Linked DNA regions of Lacibacter sp. H407. The protein of the gene in region 2 interacts with the protein of the main gene of each other region in a pairwise test. Links are inferred from orthologs where the notes say so. Each region holds a gene or a part of one and is shown on either strand. Other genes may lie near its edges.

Region 1 (7,396 bases), 3.5 Mb from region 2 along the record:
CGAGGAAACCACCTGCATACAGTAATCCGTTATCAATAATGATTTGTATGCGGTTAAATGCTGCAGCAGATTGAAAGCCCACGAAAGATTTACCTGCTGTGCCCGATAAAACACCGGCGTTTAATAAAGCTGCTCCTGTTTTACTGCCCACCTCTGTTGTACCATTATAAAGTTTTATTGTAATGGCTGAAAGAAGATTTACATCAAGCAAGCCACCTTCTTTTTGAATAACAAAACCACCAAAGGTTCCGGCAGGGAACAAGGGACCTGCATCACCAGTTGGGCTGTTATCAACTGTTAATTTGAAACTTGCGCTGCTTGTAAGACCAATAACATTTAAACCTAAATCAATTACAGGAGGAGTATAGGTTGCATAGTCTGCAAGGCTGCTGTTAACAACATTTCCCTGATCCTGAATAGTACCGGCAATTGTTACATCCGGCAAAATCGGAATATTCAACGTAAGACCGCCAGCTGTTGTCCAGCTGCTTCCAGTTACAATTGTTACAGTGTATGGATTTGAACGATCTGAGGTCAATGCTTCATGACAATCGCCACAACCTGCAGGTTCTTCAAATGCATAAAAGATACGCAATGCACCGAGTGTAACACCAACGGGTTGGTTTACACGAAGCTTTACTTCATTAAAATTCTTTGTTGTTGTAAAGCCGATCTTAGTTTTTTGAACCGAATTGAAACTAAGAGCAGAAACAGTAAGTAAACCACCGCTTCCACTGTTAAATGTTTGCGACTCCTGCAAGGTGCCAAACAAATAAGTTTCAATGGTAATACTATTTAAAAGGTTAGCATCAAGTATTGTGTTTGCAAGATCGGGTGCAATTACAAAACCTGCCTTGTTACCCGCAGGGTAAATATTTTTTTCATCCAACACACCTACCGATACAGTACTGAGTGCTGCAGCAGGCATGGTTAATGTTGCATAATTGTTTTTATCGGCATCAACAAGGTTATTGCTGTTAAGCAAGGAACATAATGCACAAACAAGACCACCATTGTAAGTAACGCTTGTGCCATTGCCCTGAATTGCATCATCACAAATTGCATTGTTTTCAATTGTACCGCAATTAGGATCGAATGCCATTGCGTAATACACTCTTACTTCACTAAGCACTGATGCAAGTGAAGAAAACGTAAAACGAACCTCATCAAACGATTGGTTGGTCTCGAAATAGAGATAAGCCCGACCAGTGCTTCCACCTAAAATTGGCGTTGCTTTCAATGATGCGCCAGTTGCAGTTTGCTGCAACACATCATCTTTAAATGTTGAAATGCTGATCGCATTTAACACATTTACATTGAGATCATTTCCCAATGCAACAACAAAGCCTGCATAATAACCTGCAGGATAATCAAATGATGTTTGCTTTACAGTAATACCATTACCGTTGATAAGCGAAACAAATTGAGATAGATCAGCAAAATTGTTTTTGTTGGCATCTGTTACATTGTTGATTCCGGTACGGTCGCAATCAAGACAAATAAGTGAGTTCCTGATTGGATTAACCTGGACACCAAATCCAGTAATTGGTTTGTAACATTCACTGACATTTTGAGCGAACGAGGAGAGCATCCACAAAGAACAGAGCATAAAAAGCAGCCCTCTCTTTGCAAGGTGTAGAAGTGGAGACATAATTATTTGTTTGGAGGTTATAATTATGGTCTCACAGGATAGACTTGATTTCTTAGTGCAGGTTTTTCACAAGTATTGGATTAACAACCAGAAGAAAAAGGGAATAGGTGTTTTCAAATGATCTGGTACAAAGATTGCCCGCTAACCTTCATATTCGTATTCACCGAAGGGTCAACCTATATAACCAAAAGGTCAAATTGAAAAAAAGTTATTTATTTAGGTTGGTTGAAGGAAGTAGTAGTTGAGATGGAGACCTGCAACCGAATAAACTAAATGAAAACACTTATCTGTAAATAATAATTTGCCTTTTCAATCAAAAAACCCAACATTTTTTGTGCATTTCGCATTAAAACAAAAATCCATGTTTTCAGAAGTTTCGTAAGGGTATTTTAACACCCCTAACCAAACCGAAAACATATGCAACCTCATCTGCACACCACAACAAAGAGCAACTCACAGCTACCGATTTCCTGTGTACTTGAACAAGGCTTACACATCCGTATTGAAGATGGGCTTTTTATCAGTTATTCATTTCTACAATCGCCCGGCAAAGCCCAGTTACAAAACCTTTACGGCAAAGCGGGTATTAAGAGTAACTATCAACTTTTTTATTGCAGTAATCAGCAAACAGCAGAATTACTGGTCTGTCAAACAGCAGCTGATAGTTTAACTAATCGTCGAATTATTTACAAGCCGGGAGCCGTAAAACAAAAAAATATACAATCTGATATTATTGTTGCACTTTCTTTCAGTAGTTGCTGGGTTGAGGCAAATTATGGCAACAATGCATCCGTTATTGAAGATTATATTATTCAACTGCAACCTCTCTGCAGTACAAATGATTTAACTGCAATCATTAACGTTGAATCATTACAATACCTGAAAAAAATTATCAGTTTATTACAAAGAGGCGCAACAGAATCACTTGCCTTACGTGTAAATATTCTTGGCCTGTTGAATCAGTTGTTTGAAAAAGCAGCTGTAATGAATGAAAAAGCTAACTGTAAACATCTTTCCTATGCTGTAGAAATGGAAGCCTTAAGTGCGCAGCTAAGCAGCTTTTTGAAGATTGCATTACCTGATTTGAAAGTGTTTGCCAAAGAATACAATATGAGCCTAAGTTCGCTCAAACGGCATTTTAAAAAAGTACATGGCAAACCAATCTATGAATACTACCTGGAGCAAAAAATGATGCTCGCCCGGAACATTATTCAAGACTCGCACCGTTCCGTTTCACAAGTAGCCTATGAGCTTGGGTATGAAGACCCCAATTGCCTCATTAAGTCGTTTAAAAAAGTGTATGGCATTTCGCCCGGTAAATTATGTGCGTAACCATTTAAACTATTCTTGGTGAAAAGCGTTTTGTAAAACAATAAAGATTTTGTCAATTTGTTTTACAAAACGCTTTCTTATGCTGCAAACTGCTACACTTAAATTTCTAAAGGACTTAAAAAAGAATAACAATAAACCCTGGTTTGATGCGAATCGAAAAGCATACGATGCTGCCAAATCAGATTTTATCGGCTTTGTTGATACAGTGATTGAAAAACACGGCAAAAAAGATCCTTCTATTGCACATCTTGCTGCAAAAGACTGCATCTTCCGCATTAACCGTGATGTACGCTTCAGTAAAGACAAGAGTCCTTACAAATCAAACATGGGAGCGTACATTAATAAAGATGGAAAGAAAGGTATCAGTGCAGGTTACTATTTTCATTGTGAACCCGGTGCTGCCTTTGGTGGTGGTGGTTTGTATATGGCACCTCCCGATCAGATAAAAAATGTGCGCCAGGAAATTGATTATAACTGGAAAGAATTTTTCAAGATCATCAACAGTAAAAAATTCAAAGCGGTGTTTGGTGATTTATCAACAGAAGGCGACATGAAGTTGAGCCGGCCACCAAAAGGATATGAAGCCGATAATCCGGCCATTGAATACCTGAAATTGAAAAGCTGGGTTGGAATGCAACAATTTTCAGATGCTGATCTTACTTCAAAAGACCTGGTTAAAAAAGTATGTACAAATTTTGAAACACTGCAACCATTGTTACAGTTTTTGAATGAAGGATTGCATGCAGGTGAATAAAGAGTTGCTAACTCCTGAGCTCGTCGAAGGATGAAGGTTAGCAACTCTGCTGAACAAATTTTGTTTTATACTGGTAACAATAATAAAAGAGCGCTTCATATGAAGCGCTCTTTTTTGTGTTAAGTTTTTTTGGCTCTGACGGCTGGAAGCCGTTGCCACCATTACAACAAACCTTTGCCGCTTAAATACTCTGCAATTTGTACTGCATTCGTTGCCGCACCTTTACGAAGGTTATCACTAACGATCCACATATTTAATGTGTTGGCCTGTGTTTCATCTCTGCGTAAACGACCAACAAACACATCATCTTTTTCATGCGCATCCATTGGCATTGGGTATTGCTGTGTAGCAGGATCGTCAACAACTACAATACCGGGCGCAGAACTGAGCAATGATTTCACTTCATTCAGGTCGAAATCATTTGCAAACTCAACGTTTACACTTTCACTATGTCCGCCCATTACAGGTATACGTACAGTAGTTGCCGTTACACGAATGGAATCATCGCCCATGATCTTGCAGGTTTCTTTCACCATTTTCATTTCTTCTTTGGTGTAACCGTTTTCAAGGAACACATCGATCTGCGGAATCACATTCAGATCAATTGGATATTTATATGCCATTTCACCAACAATTCCTTTTCGCTCATTCAACAACTGATCAACTGCTTTTACACCCGTACCTGTTACACTCTGGTAGGTTGATACAACCACACGTTTGATCTGGTATTTTTTATGCAGCGGTTGCAATGCCACCACCATTTGAATAGTAGAACAGTTTGGGTTTGCAATTACTTTATCCTCGGCTGTTAATACATCAGCATTTACTTCAGGTACCACTAATTTTTTTGTTGGGTCCATGCGCCATGCACTGGAGTTATCGATCACGGTTATACCGGCTTCTGCAAACTTTGGTGCCCACTCTGTTGAAGTACCACCACCGGCACTGAATAAAGCCACAGCAGGTTTGGCAGCTATTGCATCCGTCATACTGACCACTTTGTATTTCTTTCCCTTAAACTCTACTTCTTTACCAATAGAACGTTCACTGGCAACGGGAATTAATTCAGTAACGGGAAAATTTCTTTCTGCTAATACCTGTAACATTTTGGTACCTACAAGACCTGTAGCGCCAACTACTGCAACTTTCATTTTGTGTTTTGTTTTGTTTCTGTCCGACGCCCTCATCTGACAGAATTTTTTTGTTTGATTAATAATTCCGTCCGACGAGGGCATCTGACGGGTGGAAAAAAATAAGGCCTTCCATTTCGGGAAGGCCTGTTATTATGTTTACAACACAACGTACAATGTTACCTTCCCTTGCGGAACTGTTTCTTTGTGCGTTTTGTATGTTTAATAATCATCATGAAATTCAAAAGTAAAGCTGAATCTGCGTTTCACCAAATTGTTTTAGAAATTTCAATAAGGTTTTTACGCAATCGTTTGATTAATGTTATTTTTAAAGCATGCTTCGTTTTCTGTATTTTATTGTAACGATTGTTTGTTCGTGTGTGCACGGCAACAGTTCGTTTGCGCAAAACCGTTATGCAATTGTGATCACGGAGATCATGAGCGACCCTACGCCGCAAATCGGGTTACCCAATAATGAATGGATCGAAATACGCAATACAACCAACGCTGCTATCAATCTTCAAAACTGGCGTGTTGGCGATGCCGGCGGAGTAAGCGGAGCACTACCCAACTTCTTATTACAACCCGATAGCAGTGCTATTATTTGCGGCACAGCTGCCGCAGCAACCATGCAACAGTATGGCCGCACTTTCGGCGTTACAAGTTTTCCTTCTCTTGATAATACAGGTGAATTGATTTTTATCCGCAGCAACAATGGCTCTACGATTCATGCTGTCGAATACAATCTTAACTGGTTTAACAATACAGTAAAAAGTGATGGTGGCTGGACACTTGAAATAATCGATGTCAACAATCCTTGCAGCGGAGTCAATAACTGGCGGGCGAGTATCGATCCACGAGGTGGAACACCCGGTATAAAAAACTCTGTTGACGGAACCAATACCGATCAAATACCTCCTGCTTTGCTCAAAGCATTCGCCATTGACAATACAACTATACTATTGAGTTTTGATGAACCGTTAGATAGTTTGTCAGCTGCTACAGCAGCCAACTACCAGATCAGTAACGGTATCGGTTCACCGCTTTCTGCTATTTGTATTGCACCATTGTTCAATATGGTACAACTAACACTCAGCAATGCATTACAGGCCGGAACAACTTATACAATTACCGCCAGTAACGTTACTGATTGTAAAGGCAACCGCATTGCTGCTTTTAATCAAACCAAAGCGGGAATCAGTTCAGCAGTTGCAGCAAATGATTTGATCATCAACGAAGTGTTGTTTAACCCAACCAGTGATGGAACCGACTATGTGGAGATCTACAATCGAAGCAATAAGATCATCAATCTGAAAAATGTATTGCTGGCTAACAGAAGCAGTGCAGGTGTAATAGCCAGTATGCGTCCATTTAGTGCAAATGATCTTGCGATGTTTCCAGGTGAGTACTATGTATTAAGTGCCGATGAGCAAATTGTAAAACGACAGTTCACTGCAAAAAATCTTTCTGCGTTTCTCAATCTGTCTTCCATGCCTTCGTATCCGGATGCCAGCGGAACAGTTGTGTTAAGTGATAATGGCGGGTTGGTAATTGATGAACTCGCCTACGATGAGAAATGGCATTTTGCATTGATCAATAATCCGGAAGGTGTTGCGTTGGAGCGCATTGATCCAAACGCTGCTACTCAAAATAAAGATAACTGGCATAGTGCCGCCAAAGATGTTGGCTATGGAACGCCATCTTATCAAAACTCGCAGTTTCGTTTAGACTTGCAGGTACAAGGTGAGGTGACAGCAACTCCTGAAGTATTTTCTCCCGATAATGATGGCAACGATGATTTTGTAACCATCGGCTATCGGTTCCCTGAAACCGGTTATGTGATGAGCATAACAGTATTTGATGCGGCCGGTCGTCCGGTAAAAGCATTGCAGCGAAATACTGTTTGCAGTCAGCAGGGAAATTTCCGTTGGGATGGATTGAATGATAAATTTCAACCGTTGCCGCTTGGGCCGTATGTGATCTTTACCGAAGTATTTAACCTGCAGGGAAAAGTAAAGCGGTTTAAGAAACAAGTAGTACTTGCCCGCCGGTTCTAATGATGAAAATCAGCAACGCATCTGCGTACCGATATGAATTATCTTTAACAGGAAGCTGAAGTTTGCATGTATGATCACCCGCAAAAAAATCATTTACCCCGTTAACAAAGCATTACGCAAGTATCTGCAAACGTACCAGCGTGAAAAACGATTACCTGTATCGTACCAGCAACTGAAATTTTTCTTAGAAACAATTCCTGTTATTGATGCACGTGGAAAAGATACGTTGTGGGAAAGCGTGATCTATACACAGGATCAGATCGAAGATATTCATACCGGCCTCAAGCAGGTGTATGCGATGTTAAAAGCAGGTGGCGATATTAAAGTACAGAAGCATTTGTACATTGAACGCATTGATTACTGCACGTTTGGCAATACACATCCCTTCCGCATCAAGATCGTAAACAGTTATAACGATGTGCATGATTATTTCTATGTAAAAGTTCCTGATGCATCACGGGTGTATGGGTTG
Region 2 (7,416 bases):
GTATGATCAATATTTTTTTGTACCCGAAGGAGGTGATAATGAAGAAGGGCTGCAGGGCTGCACAGAAATTCTATCATTTCTGAAAGATGCCGACTCCTTTACTCATATCGTTTGCTGTATGGGAACAGGTACAACATTTCAGGGTATTTCCAGAGCCGCTGCCAGTGATCAAACTGTTATTGGCATTCCGGTATTAAAAATTAAAGAAGCAGATCAACTATTATTTCAGCAGCAACAGATCAGCAATGCGGCTGCAGCAAAACAAGTGATCCTGTTTGATCATGCAGGAGCAGGTTATGCGAAAACATCTGCACAGCAACTTGATTTTATGAATTTGTTTTATCAAAAAACAACAATTCCAACCGATATTGTGTACACCGGCAAGTTGATGCAGGCTGTATTGCAACTGGCAGAACAGAATTATTTTACAGCAGCTGATAAGGTTGTTGTACTGCATACCGGTGGATTACAGGGGAATAACAGCATTGCAGATGGCCGGTTGTTATTCTGAACGGCATTATATTTGCGCATACGTAGAACAACCAACAGACACAGAACATCCCATGAAGAAACTAAGCTTACTCTTTATTCCACTCTTTTGCTGCTTATCGGCAATTGCACAAACAGATACGCTTCCGAAATTTTCTGCCGTTAAAAAGAAAAGTGGTGAAATATTTATCAGTTGGGCAAGTACGTTCAAGAATGTATCACAAATAAATATTCAGCGTTCAAAAGACAGTTTACGAAATTTCAGCACCATTCATTCCGTTCCAAATCCAAATCTTCGTTCCTACATATTTTTAGATAAATCTGCTAAGAACGATAGTGGGTATTACCGCATTTTTATTTTGTTTGAAGGTTCAAACTACGTATTCACTCCATCAAAACAATTAACGATCGATACGTCTACTTCAATTGTGCCGGTAAAAGAATCAAATACCCGTCCGGACTATACTCCTGCAACAAAAGAAAAAGAAGAAAAACCATCGGCTCCACCTAAACCGGTATGGGTTCCTTCCATTTATGTATTTACCGGAAATGATGGCAACCCTGTTATCAAATTACCCGATGCCGGTTCGAAAAAATACAGCATTCGTTTTCTGAAAGAAGATGGCAGCCTCCTCTTTATGATCCCTTCGATCAGCGAACCATATCTTACTTTAGATAAGGTTAATTTCCTGAAATCGGGCTGGTATCATTTTGAATTGAAGGAAAACGGCAATCTTAAAGAGAAGAATAAGTTCCTCGTTACCAGAGATTATTAATTATTTTTTTAACTTGTTTTGGATAATGGCGCTGTTTTTGTAATTTGTTGTTCACTTGCAGAACTATTTCATCTGCATACCCACATATGAAACAAAAGCAGCTTACTTTATTGCTTGTGCTATTATCAATTATTCCTTCATTTTTATTTGCCCAACGTGTAGGACGCAGAGGCGTAAATCCGGTCAACACCACTTCATCAAAAAAAGGACCTGTATACAATTTTACCCTCGAGCAATTGCAAGGCAGATGGCAGGAAATAAAACGTTCTGATGCTGATAAATCAGAGTTACCGATCGGCGATACGATTTACCTGCATTTTACCGAAGCAAATAAGGTAGAAACAAGAGATGGCACTAAAACTATTATGCGTGGGGTTGCTATAATTGACGAGCCCGGTAATGTGTTAATAGCCGCTGCTGATATTTATACGATCGGTGCTGTTTCTGCAACAGAGCTTTTGTTGCTGGATGATGATGGCACAGTTCATACACTTACGAAGAAAGAGATATTCTGGAGAGAAACTTTAGGAAAAAATGCTGTAACTGATCAAGTGTTGGATACACCACTTGATCCCAATCTTGCTGATCTGGCGGGTGTTGACTGGACCGTTTACCGTCGCAGAGCAAAACCCGGTGCAGTTAGTAATGAATCGTTTCTGATACGCTATATAAAATCTATAAAAGATAATGGCGATAAAACTGCAACAGCTGAACTTACATTTTATTCAAAGGATAAAACGGAAGTAATGCCTTGCACCATTACAGTGGTGAAAAATCAAATAGAGATCAAATCAGGTGAGCATTCATGGCTGATGTTCGTGTATAAAGTAGAAAAGGATGAATTGATATTTGGCGATCATAAAACCTTACTGTACTACGCCAAGCCCCTTTAACGTAACATCAAATACGTTCTCAAATTTTTGTTTTACTTTTTCTTTTGCCTCTTCAAAATCAACAGGAGCTCCTAATTCTTTTTGTAAGGAAGTGACGGCTTTATTTTCAATACCGCATGGAATAATGTGGTTGAAATAGTTCAAATCTGTATTTACATTGAATGCAAATCCATGCATGGTTATCCAACGGCTGCAACGCACTCCCATTGCACAAATTTTTCGTTCTTTTCCTTTTACATCCGGATCAAGCCACACGCCAGTTTCACCTTTGCTGCGCTTTCCTTTTAATCCATACTCTGCCATGGTTAAAATAATCACCTCTTCCAGTTTGCGCAGGTATTTCCCAATATCTGTTTCAAATTTTTCCAGATCAAGAATCGGATAACCAACGATTTGTTGCGGACCATGGAAGGTGATATCGCCGCCACGATTGGTTGGATAAAACTCGATCCCTTTTTGTAAACGATCTTCTTCCGAGATCAAGATATTTTTCACGTCGCCGCTTTTGCCAAGTGTGTATACGGGAGGATGTTCTACTAAAAGCAAATGATGGTGGGTGGTGAGTGGCGAGTGGTGAACATCATCAACTATCGGCTCAGTGCTATTGGCTTTATTGCGTAACTCTGCTTTGATCGCCAGATTTTCAGTCAATAAAGATTCCTGGTAATCCCATGCTTCTTTGTAGGGCATTGCACCTAGATCTTCAAATAGAACCGTTTGCTTCATTGCCTGCAAAGCTACGGGGAATTGGATGGATGCTCAAACGACTTACTTTTGCAGCTTATGAAAGAAGAAGAAATACTCGAACAGGATAGTGAACTGGAAAACGGTGATGGTTCGGAAGAGTTATATGAACGAAAGCGTTTTGTGGTGAGCAAAGGGCAAGAACCGTTGCGTATCGACAAATACCTGATGACCAAAATTGAAGGCGCTACCCGAAACAAAGTGCAACGGGGAATTGAAACAGGCCTGGTATTAGTTAACAATGAAATTGTAAAAGCGAATTACAAAGTACGCCCCGATGATGAGATCATCACTTTTTCTGATACAGCACCGGAAGATACTGAGATCAAACCGGAAGAACTGCCACTCAATATTGTATTTGAAGATGAATCGGTGGTGGTTGTAAATAAAGTAGCAGGCATGGTGATGCACCCCGGCAGTGGTAATTACAGCGGCACGCTTGTAAACGGAATTGTGTGGTATCTCAAACAACAGCAACCGGAATTAACAGCCGATCAATTACCACGCTTTGGCATGGTCCATCGTATTGATAAAAACACAAGTGGATTGGTGGTGCTTGCAAAAAATGAACAGGCAAGTGTGCATTTGGCCAAACAGTTTTTTGATCATACAGTTGAGCGAAAATACATTGCGTTGGTTTGGGGCGATATAAAAGAAGACAGCGGCACCATTACGGGACATGTAGGCCGACATCAACGTTTCCGCAAGATCATGGATGTATATCCTGATGGAGAATATGGGAAAGAAGCTACAACTCACTATACAGTACTGGAGCGTTTCGGTTATACAACACTGGTAGAATGCAGGCTTGAAACCGGTCGTACACACCAGATACGTGTTCACATGCAGCATGTTGGTCACCCGTTGTTTAATGATGATACCTATGGCGGCGACCGAATTGTAAAAGGAACGGTTTACACCAAGTACAAACAGTTTGTCGATAATTGTTTTGCCATCTGTTCACGACAAGCTTTGCATGCGCAAACCTTAGGATTCACGCATCCGAAAACGCAGAAGCGGATATTGTTTGAAAGTGAGTTGGCAACTGATATGCAGAAAGTGATCGAGAAATGGCGGGTGTATACAAAGGCGAAGAATTTAACGGGAGATGATGAATAAAAGAATCCCCGATATCTGTTGATATCGGGGATTTATCATTCGAATCAGATCAATCAGTTTATCTGTGGTCTACTTCGGAAACACCATCTTGTAATCTACACTCACCTTTCCTCTTGAAATATCATCAAGTTTACCCTTGAGTAATTTACGTTTCAACGGTTTGAGATGATCAATGAATAATTTTCCTTCGATGTGATCGTATTCATGCAGAATTACTCTTGCTGTTAATCCATCAAAAGTTTTTACATGCTCCGTAAACGTTTCGTCCATATAACGGATGGTTACCTCTTCTGCACGATACACATCTTCCCGTATTTTAGGAATACTCAGGCAACCTTCGTTATACAACCAATCATCGCCAAGTAATTCTTCCACCTGCGCATTAATAAACACCTGTTTTATACCTGGACGGTCTGAATAAAGTAAGGTTTCTGTTTCGTCCATATTGGCAAACATTTGTGCACTATCCACCACAAACAAACGGATGTCTTTGTTCACCTGAGGTGCAGCCAAACCTACTCCACTCGACGAGTACATGGTTTCCCACATATCGGCAATAAACTTTTCCAAACCCGGATAATCAGGAGTAATGTCTTTGCTTACTTTCCGTAACACATCAAAGCCGTAGGCGACAATGGGAAGAATCATGCTTATTTCAGATTTACGATTTTAGATCTGTCTGCCGACAGGGAGGTTGCAGATTTATACCACAACTGTAAAAATTAGCTGCAAATATAAGCACTGGAGCCGTAGGAATTGATCTGCAATTGTAAATCTGAACTCTATAATCTTGCTAAATATTCCTGTAGCATGATCGTTGCCGCTATCTCATCTACCAGTTTTTTATCCCTACGTTGACTTTTTTTGAGTCCCATTTCAAGCATGGCATTCTTGGCCATTTTGGAAGTATAGCGCTCATCTACCGTTTCAATAGGGATTGCAGGGAAGTTTTTTTTCAGCTGTTCAATGGCACGCTTCACTAACGGCGTTGCATGGGTATCACTATCATCCCAATTGGTGGGCATACCGATCAGTATCAGCTCTACTTGTTCTTTGCTGAAATAATCATTGAGAAACGGTATGAAATTTTTTGTTTCAATGGTAGTTAAACCGGTGGCAATGATCTGCAACGGATCTGTTACCGCAATGCCGGTGCGTTTACCGCCGTAGTCGATGCACATTATCCTTGCCATAATTCGAAGCCGTCATGTCGACGCAGGAGACATCTCTAAAATTGCAACCAGTTTGAGTTTTATGAGACCTCTCCTTCGTCGAGGTGACGTACTAAGTTTGTTTTCGTTAAATAAATATATCCGCAATCACAAACACTGCAAACACTACACTGGCAATTCCATTCGCCGTCATGAATGCTAAGTTTACTCTCCGCAGATCAGTTGGTTTTACAACGGAATGTTGATAGATCAACATGCTCACAAAAACTGCCACGCCGATCCAATACAACCATCCAAAGCCTCCATAAAAACCAGCTGCAATTACACACAATGCAGCCAATACATGCAACCATTCCGATACACGCAATGCTTTTGCTTTGCCCAACCAGGCAGGAATTGATTTCAGTTCATACTGCTTATCAAACTCTTCATCCTGCAATGCATAAATAATATCGAAACCACTCACCCAAAATAACACAGTGAACGAAAAGAGAATGGGCAACACGGCAAATGCACCTGTTACTGCTAAATAAGCCCCAATGGGCGCCAACGCTAAACCTAATCCCAACACCAAATGACAAAGCGGTGTAAATCGTTTGGTATAACTGTAACCTAACACTACAAACAATGCAACCGGCGACAATGCAAAACAAAGGATATTGATGAAATAAGTTGTAACTACAAACAACACGCTATTGACGATGGTGAAAATCAAAGCACTATTGGCCGAAATAATTCCTGCCGGGATTTCACGAATAGCCGTGCGTGGATTTTTTGCATCAAAACTTCTGTCTAAGTAACGATTGAATGCCATGGCGGCACTGCGGGCGAAGATCATGCAGAGAAGAACTAGAAAAAATTTTTTGAGAATTGTTTGCCCATAATGCTGAAAAAAAGATGGCTCAAACGGTTTCGGTCCCCAACCTATTGTTTCATTTAAGTTCCAGTGAGAATGTTGAATATTTCCGCTCATCAAAGCCAGAAAAAATCCAATCAATGCAAACGGCAATGCAAAAATGGTATGTGAAAATTTTATAAGCGATAAATAGTTCTTTACTGTGCTCATGTTGTTCGATCCTGATTATTGGTTCAATATACCTTTTCTTGCCATTTCCCAGAGCACCACGCCTGCTGCTACTGAAATATTGAGTGAATGCTTCATTCCAAACTGCGGTATTTCAATACAGCCTTCACATTCATGCAACGTTTCCTGTTCCACTCCTTCAGCTTCGTTTCCAAAGATGAGGGCAATTTTTTCTTCTTTCGCTTTTTCAAAATCCTGGAGTAAAATGCTGCCTTCGGTCTGTTCAATCCCAAACAGCTTATAGCCGCTTGCTTTCAACTCAGCAATTGCCTCGCTGGTTTTGGCAAAATACTTCCAGTTTACGGTTTCTGTTGCACCCAGTGCTGTTTTGTGAATATCCCTGTGCGGGGGCTGCGGCGTGTAGCCAATGAGGTAAATAGCTTCCGCTAAAAAGGCATCGGCAGTGCGGAACACGCTGCCCACATTCTGCATGCTGCGGATATTTTCCAGCACCACAATCACCCGGTTTTTATCTGCTTTTCTGAACTCATCTACCGTTTTACGGTTCAGTTCATCCATGCCCAGTTTTCGCATGGCGCAAAGGTAATGGTGAATGGGCAATGGTGAATGGGCAATAGGCAATGGATAAAAATCTGAAATCGGACATCTGAAATCCGAAATCAACTTATATCATTATTACCGTCAGACAGGATACACGCCGTACCTCTTACCTCTTACTGCGTACTTCTAGCCCCTCTTCCCCCATAAAGCCTTACCTTTGCCGAAATTTTGACATTAGTTATGAACACATTTGAAGCGCTTGGCTTGGATGAAAGATTGATGAAAGCGATTAGTGAACTCGGTTTTACAACTCCCACTCCTATTCAGGAAAAAGCAATCCCCGTTCTGCTTAGCGGAACCACGGATTTGATCGGCCTTGCCCAAACCGGCACCGGCAAAACAGCAGCCTTTGGTTTACCATTGCTGCAATTATTAGACGAAAGCAAAAAACACCCACAGGCATTGATCGTTTGTCCTACACGTGAACTTTGCCTGCAGATCGTTAAAGAAATAGAAATTTTCAAGAAACACATGAAGGGAATGCAGGTGGTTGCTGTTTATGGCGGCGCCTCTATCGGCATGCAGATCCGTGATATCAAACGTGGTATCCAGATCGTTGTAGCTACTCCCGGTCGTTT

The links. Proteins that work in one complex are often made in the same cells at the same time.
Region 1: the proteins of def (region 2) and WG989_RS04150 interact in binary tests that used the Escherichia coli proteins (3 or more experiments, as listed by UniProt). The link is inferred for Lacibacter sp. H407 from one-to-one orthologs.

What each region holds. Positions count from the first base shown.
Region 1 is NZ_JBBKTU010000001.1:948,766-956,161, forward strand. The notes cover bases 2,894-5,643. They hold WG989_RS04150 (aspartate-semialdehyde dehydrogenase), read right to left. Parts: upstream 4,889-5,643; coding sequence 3,899-4,888; downstream 2,894-3,898. Other genes in these bases: WG989_RS04140 (helix-turn-helix domain-containing protein), read left to right, coding at 2,894-2,983; WG989_RS04145 (DUF2461 domain-containing protein), read left to right, coding at 3,063-3,737; WG989_RS04155 (lamin tail domain-containing protein), read left to right, coding at 5,203-5,643. Also shown: WG989_RS04135 (hypothetical protein), read right to left, coding at 1-1,651; more of WG989_RS04140, read left to right, coding at 2,069-2,893; more of WG989_RS04155, read left to right, coding at 5,644-6,924; WG989_RS04160 (hypothetical protein), read left to right, coding at 6,995-7,396.
Region 2 is NZ_JBBKTU010000001.1:4,458,450-4,465,865, forward strand. Bases 2,881-5,650 are described here. They hold def (peptide deformylase), read right to left. Parts: upstream 4,670-5,650; coding sequence 4,091-4,669; downstream 2,881-4,090. Other genes in these bases: lipB (lipoyl(octanoyl) transferase LipB), read right to left, coding at 2,881-2,884; WG989_RS19250 (RluA family pseudouridine synthase), read left to right, coding at 2,942-4,021; ruvX (Holliday junction resolvase RuvX), read right to left, coding at 4,804-5,214; WG989_RS19265 (UbiA-like polyprenyltransferase), read right to left, coding at 5,321-5,650. Outside these bases: WG989_RS19230 (1-aminocyclopropane-1-carboxylate deaminase/D-cysteine desulfhydrase), read left to right, coding at 1-511; WG989_RS19235 (hypothetical protein), read left to right, coding at 564-1,265; WG989_RS19240 (hypothetical protein), read left to right, coding at 1,352-2,158; more of lipB, read right to left, coding at 2,132-2,880; more of WG989_RS19265, read right to left, coding at 5,651-6,259; WG989_RS19270 (RNA methyltransferase), read right to left, coding at 6,275-6,811; WG989_RS19275 (DEAD/DEAH box helicase), read left to right, coding at 7,019-7,416. UniProt on the Escherichia coli protein: Removes the formyl group from the N-terminal Met of newly synthesized proteins. Requires at least a dipeptide for an efficient rate of reaction. N-terminal L-methionine is a prerequisite for activity but the enzyme has broad specificity at other positions.